3 regions of the Inquilinus sp. CA228 genome follow, and region 1 is predicted to be linked to each of the others. Evidence: riboswitches for the same ligand, from Rfam matches in the RefSeq annotation. Region 1 holds a riboswitch; each other region holds the start of a gene.

Region 1 (2,196 bases):
CCGAGCGCCACGGCTTCGGTTTCTCCGTTCACATTCACGGTCCCTGGCACGCTCATTGCGCCGCCTCCGCGATCCGGGTGAAGCGGTCGATGCGGAACGGCTCCGCCGCCTCCGGCAGCTTGCCGTCGAGGATGGTGCCGGCCACCGCCTCGACCGTCGCCGGCAGCAGCAGGATGCCGTTGCGGTGGTGGCCGGTGGCGAGGACCAGCCCCTCGATCGCCGAGGGGCCGAGCACCGGCGCGTCGTCGCGGCTGCCGGGGCGCAGCCCGGCCCAGCTTTCGATCACCGGCAGATCCTCGATCCCCGGCAAAGCGCGCCAGGCGGCGTCGAGCAGCGACAGCATGCCGCCGGCGGTGACGGTGGTGTCGAAGCCGCGCTCCTCCACCGTGGCGCCGATGATCAGCCTGCCGTCGAGCCGCGGCACCAGATAGGCCTTGCCGACCCACAGCACGTGGCGCAGCAGCGGCGCCGCCGGGTCCATCTGCAGCGCCAGCATCTGGCCCTTCACCGGCCGCACCGGCGGCAGCGCCTCGCGCGGGATGCCGGCGATGCCGCCCGACCAGGCGCCGGCGGCCAGCACCACGACATCGGCCGGCCGCGCCTCGCCCGCGACCACCACGCCGCTGGCCCGGCCGCGATCGGTGACCACGGCCTCGACTTCCGCGTGGTCGTGCAGCCCGCCGCCAGCCCGGCGCAGCGCCTCCACCAGGGCCGGCACCAGCCAGCGATTGTCGACCTGGTGGTCGGCCGGGCTGTGCACGGCGGCGGCGAGGCCCGGCCGCAGCATCGGCTCGCGCTTCAGCAGCTCGGCGCCGGTCAGCCAGCGCAGATCGACGCCGAGCTTGGCCTGATAGTCGGCGGAGAAGCGCAGCTCCGCCGCGTCGTCGCGGGTCAGGGCCACGGCCAGCGTGCCCTCGTCGCGATAGCCGATCGGCAGGTCGGACGCCGCCTCGACCTCACGGGCGAAGCCGGGCCAGAGGTCCTGGGCGTGGCGGCACAGGCCGAACAGCGCCTCCTCCCCCGGCTCGGCCTCAAGCCCGGCGGCGAGCATGCCGGCGGCGGCCCAGCTGGCCTCGCGCCCGACCGGGCCGCGGTCGTAGACGTCGACGGGGCAGCCGGCGCGGGCCAGGCGCCAGCCGATGGCCAGGCCGTTGACCCCGGCGCCGATGATGGCGACGCGAGGTCGGGCCCCGCGCAGGGGCATCGGGCCGACGGAGTCGGCCTGCAAAAAAGACGGAATCGGAACGCCGGTCATCTCAGGCTCCCTCCGCTGGCATGATCCAGGTCAGGTTCGATGGGTATGATCTCAGCCCGCCGTAACGGTGGGCACCCCAGCCGATGCCGCCATTTCAGTCCCGGAGGCGGGTTGGTTGCAAGCCCTTTTCTTGCAACGCCCCTGCCCCGCGCCGGGCCGACTTACGGAGGTCACACGCGGCGTGTTAAGACAGCGCGCATGACAGAACAGATGAACGACGGCGGCGCAGGGGCGCCGAAACGAGGGTGGTTCACCCGACTGAAGGAGGGGCTGTCGCGCTCCTCCGCCAAGCTGACCGAAGGCATCAGCGGCATCTTCACCAAGCGCAAGCTGGACGATGCGACGCTGGAGGAGCTGGAGGAGCTGCTGATCCAGGCCGATCTCGGCCCGGCCACCGCCGCCAAGCTGACCGCCGAGCTGGCCCGCACCCGCTTCGGAAAGGAGGTGTCGGGCGACGAGGTCCGGCGCGCCTTGGCCGACCATGTGGCGCAGATCCTGCGCCCGGTGGCCAAGCCTTTGACCCTCTCCTCTGACCGCAAGCCGCAGGTGGTGCTGGTGGTCGGGGTGAACGGCACCGGCAAGACCACCACCATCGGTAAGCTGGCCAAGCAGTGGCGCGAGGACGGCCGCTCGGTGATGATCGCCGCCGGCGACACCTTCCGCGCCGCCGCGGTGCACCAGCTGCAGGTCTGGGGCGAGCGCTCCGGCTGCCCGGTGGTCACCGCCAATCCCGGCGCCGACGCCGCCGGCCTGTCCTTCGACGCGCTGACCCGGGCCAAGGCCGAGGGCCGCGACGTGCTGCTGATCGACACCGCCGGCCGGCTGCAGAACAAGGACAATCTGATGGCCGAGCTGGCCAAGATCATCCGCGTGCTGAAGAAGATCGACCCGACGGCGCCGCATGACGTGCTGCTGGTGCTGGACGCCACCACCGGCCAGAA
Region 2 (2,196 bases), on a different contig from region 1:
CCGCCATCAGACGGCGAACCGCCAGAACCTTACGAAATCCTGGAACGGAGCGACACAGGTCCGTTCGACCACACCGCGGAATACGTCGTTCCTGCCGATCACTGCTTCACATTGGGCGACAATCGCGACAACAGCCTCGACAGCCGCAGTGACCTGGGCTACGTGCCGATCGGGAACATCATCGGCCGCGCCGTCTACCGGCTGCGACCCAATTCCGGCTGGCTGGTGCCGCCGAATAGCGTCCCCGGGCTCGACTGAGCCCGGGGCGTCCGGACATCAGTCGCGCGGCTGGGCGACGGTGCGGAGGTAGGGCTTCAGCGTCTTGAAGCCGGCCGGGAACTTCTGCTTCGCCTCTTCGTCCGAGACCGAGGTGACGATGATGACGTCCTGGCCGTTCTGCCAGTCGGCCGGGGTGGCGACCTTGTGCTTGGCGGTCAGCTGCAGCGAATCGATCACCCGCAGCACCTCGTCGAAGTTGCGGCCGGTGGTCATCGGGTAGGAGATCACCAGCTTGATCTTCTTGTCCGGGCCGACGACGTAGACGTTGCGCACCGTCTGGTTGTTGACAGCGGTGCGGCCCTCCGAGGTGGTGCCGGCATCGGCCGGCAGCATGCCGTAGAGCTTGGAGACGGTGAGCTCGGAATCGGCGATCACCGGGAAGTTCGGTGCGTAGCCCTGGGTTTCCTTGATGTCCTGGGCCCAGCTCTCGTGCCGGTCGACCGGGTCGGCGCTGAGGCCGATCACCTTGACGTCGCGGCGGTCGAACTCCGGCTTCAGCTTGGCCACGGCGCCGAGCTCGGTGGTGCACACCGGGGTGAAGTCCTTGGGATGCGAGAACAGCACGCCCCAGGACGAGCCGAGCCAGTCGTGGAAGCGGATCCGCCCCTCGGTGGTCTCGACTTCGAAATCGGGCGCGTCCTCACCAATCGCGAGCGGTCCGGTCATTTTTACCTCCAGTTATCGTTAATTTTGTAATTTTACCGTGCCGCGGAGCCGATGTCATCAGGAGCCTTGTCGCAAGGCGGCCTGTCACCTCGTTGACACACGCAAGGCGCGCCCCGATGATGCGCGCGTCTTGCCGGGGTGCCCGAACGGGGGCTGAGAGGCGCGTCAGCGTCAACCCGACGAACCTGATCCGGGTCATGCCGGCGGAGGGAGCGCGAGACGACGCCTCAGGCATCGGCACGTCCCTCTCCGTTCCGCCTCGACCCAGCGGAGGAAACGCGATGCGCCTGTTTGCCGCCGTCCTGCTGACGGCCCTGACCTCCGCCCTCGCCGGGCCGGCCGCGGCCGAGACCCCGGTGCTCAAGGTCTACACCTATGAATCCTTCACCGCCGAATGGGGGCCGGGCCCGCAGGTGAAGAAGGCCTTCGAGGCCGAATGCGGCTGCACCGTCGAGTTCACCTCGGTCGAGGACGGCGTCGCCCTGCTGTCGCGGCTGAAGCTGGAGGGCAAGTCGAGCCAGGCCGACATCGTGCTCGGCCTCGACACCAACCTGACCGCCGAGGCGACCGCGACCGGCCTCTTCGCCCCGCACGGGCAGAAGCTCGACGGCCTGTCGCTGCCGGTGGCCTGGACCGATCCGGTCTTCGTGCCCTTCGACTGGAGCTACTTCGCCTTCGTCTATGACAAGACCAAGGTGCCGAACCCGCCGAAGAGCCTGCACGACCTGGTCGAGAACAGCGACCTGGAGCTGACCATCCAGGACCCGCGCACCAGCACGCCGGGCCTGGGCCTGCTGCTCTGGGTCAAGCAGGTGTACGGCGACAAGGCGCCGGAGGCCTGGGCGAAGCTGAAGCCACGGATCCTCACCGTGACCCCGGGCTGGAGCGAGAGCTACGGCCTGTTCCGCAAGGGCGAGGTGCCGATGACCTTCAGCTATCTGACCTCGCCGCCCTATCACGTGATCGCGGAGAACGACAGCAACGTCGGCGCCGCGGTGTTCAGCGAGGGCAACTACCTCCAGGTCGAGGTCGCGGCCAAGCTGGCCTCGTCCCCGCACCCGGAGCTGGCCGACAGGTTCCTCGCCTTCATACTGAGCCCGGCGTTCCAGGACCTGCTGCCGACGACGCAATGGATGTATCCGGCAGTGACGCCGAAGGCCGGCCTGCCCGACGCCTACAAGGCCCTGCCGACCCCGGCCAAGGCCCTGCTGTATCCGCCGGAGGAGGTCGCCGCCAACCGCGCCGCCTGGA
Region 3 (2,196 bases), on a different contig from region 1:
GACGTTGAACCAGTCGCGGACGATGCGGGCGCTGGTCGGAAATTGCGGCGCCTCGCCCAGCCCCAGCACCATGCGGATGGCGAAGAACTGGGTGAAGTTCCGGACCAGGCCGCCGGTTGCCTGGGCCAGCGACCACAGGCCGAGGCTGAGCGACAGCATCAGCCGCGGCCCCAGCCGGTCGACCAGTGCGCCGGCCGGAAGCTGGGCGAAGGCGTAGGCCCAGAGGAAGGCGGAGAGCAGCAGCCCCATCTCCGACGGCGAGAAGCCGAGATCCTGACTGATCAGCGGGTTGGCCACGGCCAGGGTGGCGCGGTCGATGTAGTTGACCACGCCGCTGAGCACCAGCAGCGCCAGCGCGGTGACCTGGATGGTCCGGATGCGGGCCGATCTCGGGAGAGCCGCCATCGTTTCCTCCGCTTCGTCTTTCCGACTGTTGGGCGGAACCTTGGAACCGGTCCCGGGCAATTGCCAGACAAAACGATCGGACTGCCATCCTGTCGCAGGATCGCCGGCTTGGTGCACTCCCTCGCTTGACATCCCGTCCCGGGGCGCGCTCTGATCGGGGCGTTCCGAGGGGAGCTCCGGTAAGGAGCTGAGACACCACACCATCTGCGACGTGGGAACCCTTCGAACCTGATCCGGGTCGTGCCGGCGTAGGGAATGGAACCACATGCGCGCTCAGCCGTTTTTTCCGCTTTCCGTCTTTGGCACGCCCTCAATCCGTCCGATCGAGGAGGCCGTGGATGCCCAAGGACGTCATCCCCACAACCGTCACCACCGGCCCGCTGCCGGCGTCGCGCAAGGTCCATGTGCCGGGCGAGCGCAACCCCGACCTGCGCGTCGCCATGCGCGAGATCGTGCTGTCGCCCGAATCCGGCGAGCCGCCGCTCCGGGTCTATGACGCCTCCGGCCCCTACACCGACCCGGCGGCGCTGATCGACATCGGCGCCGGGCTGCCGGCACTGCGGGCCGGCTGGATCGCCGCCCGCGGCGATGTCGAGGCCTATGACGGCCGCACCGTGCGGCCGGAGGATGACGGTCGCCGCCCCGGCGAGGCCGCCAACCTGTTCGAGTTCCCGCGCGGCGAGCGGCGGGCGCTGCGGGCCCGCGGCGGCACCGCGGTGACGCAGATGGCCTATGCCCGGGCCGGCATCGTCACGCCGGAGATGGAGTATGTCGCGATCCGCGAGAATCTCGGCCGCGAGCGGGCGCAAGAGCAGGCGGCGCGCGACGGTGAGAGCTTCGGTGCCGAGATTCCGGACTACGTGACGCCGGAATTCGTGCGCGACGAGGTGGCGCGGGGCCGGGCGATCATTCCCTCCAACATCAACCACCCGGAATCCGAGCCGATGGCGATCGGCCGCAACTTCCTGGTCAAGATCAACGCCAATATCGGCAACTCGGCCGTCACCTCCTCGATCGCGGAGGAGGTGGAGAAGATGGTGTGGGCGATCCGCTGGGGCGGCGACACGGTCATGGACCTGTCGACCGGCCGCAACATCCACACCACCCGCGAATGGATCCTGCGCAATTCGCCGGTGCCGATCGGCACGGTGCCGATCTACCAGGCGCTGGAGAAGGTCGGCGGCGTGGCCGAGGACCTGACTTGGGAGATCTTCCGCGACACGCTGATCGAGCAGGCCGAGCAGGGGGTCGACTACTTCACCATCCATGCCGGGGTGCGGCTGCCCTACATCCATCTCACGGCGAAGCGGGTGACCGGCATCGTCAGCCGGGGCGGCTCGATCATGGCGAAATGGTGCCTGGCGCATCACCGCGAGAGCTTCCTCTACACCCATTTCCGCGAGATCTGCGCCATCATGCGGGCCTATGACGTCGCCTTCTCGCTGGGCGACGGGCTGCGGCCGGGATCGATCGCCGACGCCAACGACGCGGCCCAGTTCGCCGAGCTGGAGACGCTGGGCGAGCTGACCAAGATCGCCTGGGAGCACGACGTCCAGGTCATGATCGAAGGCCCCGGCCATGTGCCGATGCACAAGATCAAGGCCAATATGGACAAGCAGCTGGCGGTCTGCGGCGAGGCGCCGTTCTACACGCTCGGGCCCCTCACCACCGACATCGCGCCGGGCTACGACCACATCACCTCCGGCATCGGCGCGGCGATGATCGGCTGGTTCGGCACCGCCATGCTCTGCTACGTCACGCCGAAGGAGCATCTCGGGCTGCCGGACCGCG

What was found. Region 1 has a riboswitch for thiamine pyrophosphate ahead of thiO (glycine oxidase ThiO). Riboswitches for the same ligand answer to the same signal wherever they lie in the genome.
Region 2: it holds a riboswitch for thiamine pyrophosphate, as region 1 does, so the genes downstream of both, thiB (thiamine ABC transporter substrate binding subunit) here and thiO (glycine oxidase ThiO) in region 1, are expected to answer to the same signal.
Region 3: it holds a riboswitch for thiamine pyrophosphate, as region 1 does, so the genes downstream of both, thiC (phosphomethylpyrimidine synthase ThiC) here and thiO (glycine oxidase ThiO) in region 1, are expected to answer to the same signal.

Annotation. Positions count from the first base shown of each region.
Region 1 covers NZ_JBQJIK010000024.1:65,534-67,729, reverse strand. The annotation lists gene thiS (sulfur carrier protein ThiS) at 1-56, opposite strand, end outside; gene thiO (glycine oxidase ThiO) at 53-1,255, opposite strand; TPP riboswitch at 1,246-1,344, opposite strand; gene ftsY (signal recognition particle-docking protein FtsY) at 1,454-2,196, shown strand, end outside.
Region 2 covers NZ_JBQJIK010000013.1:18,911-21,106, reverse strand. The annotation lists gene lepB (signal peptidase I) at 1-258, shown strand, start outside; gene ACTOWL_RS08320 (peroxiredoxin) at 277-945, opposite strand; TPP riboswitch at 1,070-1,174, shown strand; gene thiB (thiamine ABC transporter substrate binding subunit) at 1,227-2,196, shown strand, end outside.
Region 3 covers NZ_JBQJIK010000005.1:13,369-15,564, forward strand. The annotation lists gene ACTOWL_RS03325 (MFS transporter) at 1-405, opposite strand, end outside; TPP riboswitch at 563-678, shown strand; gene thiC (phosphomethylpyrimidine synthase ThiC) at 744-2,196, shown strand, end outside.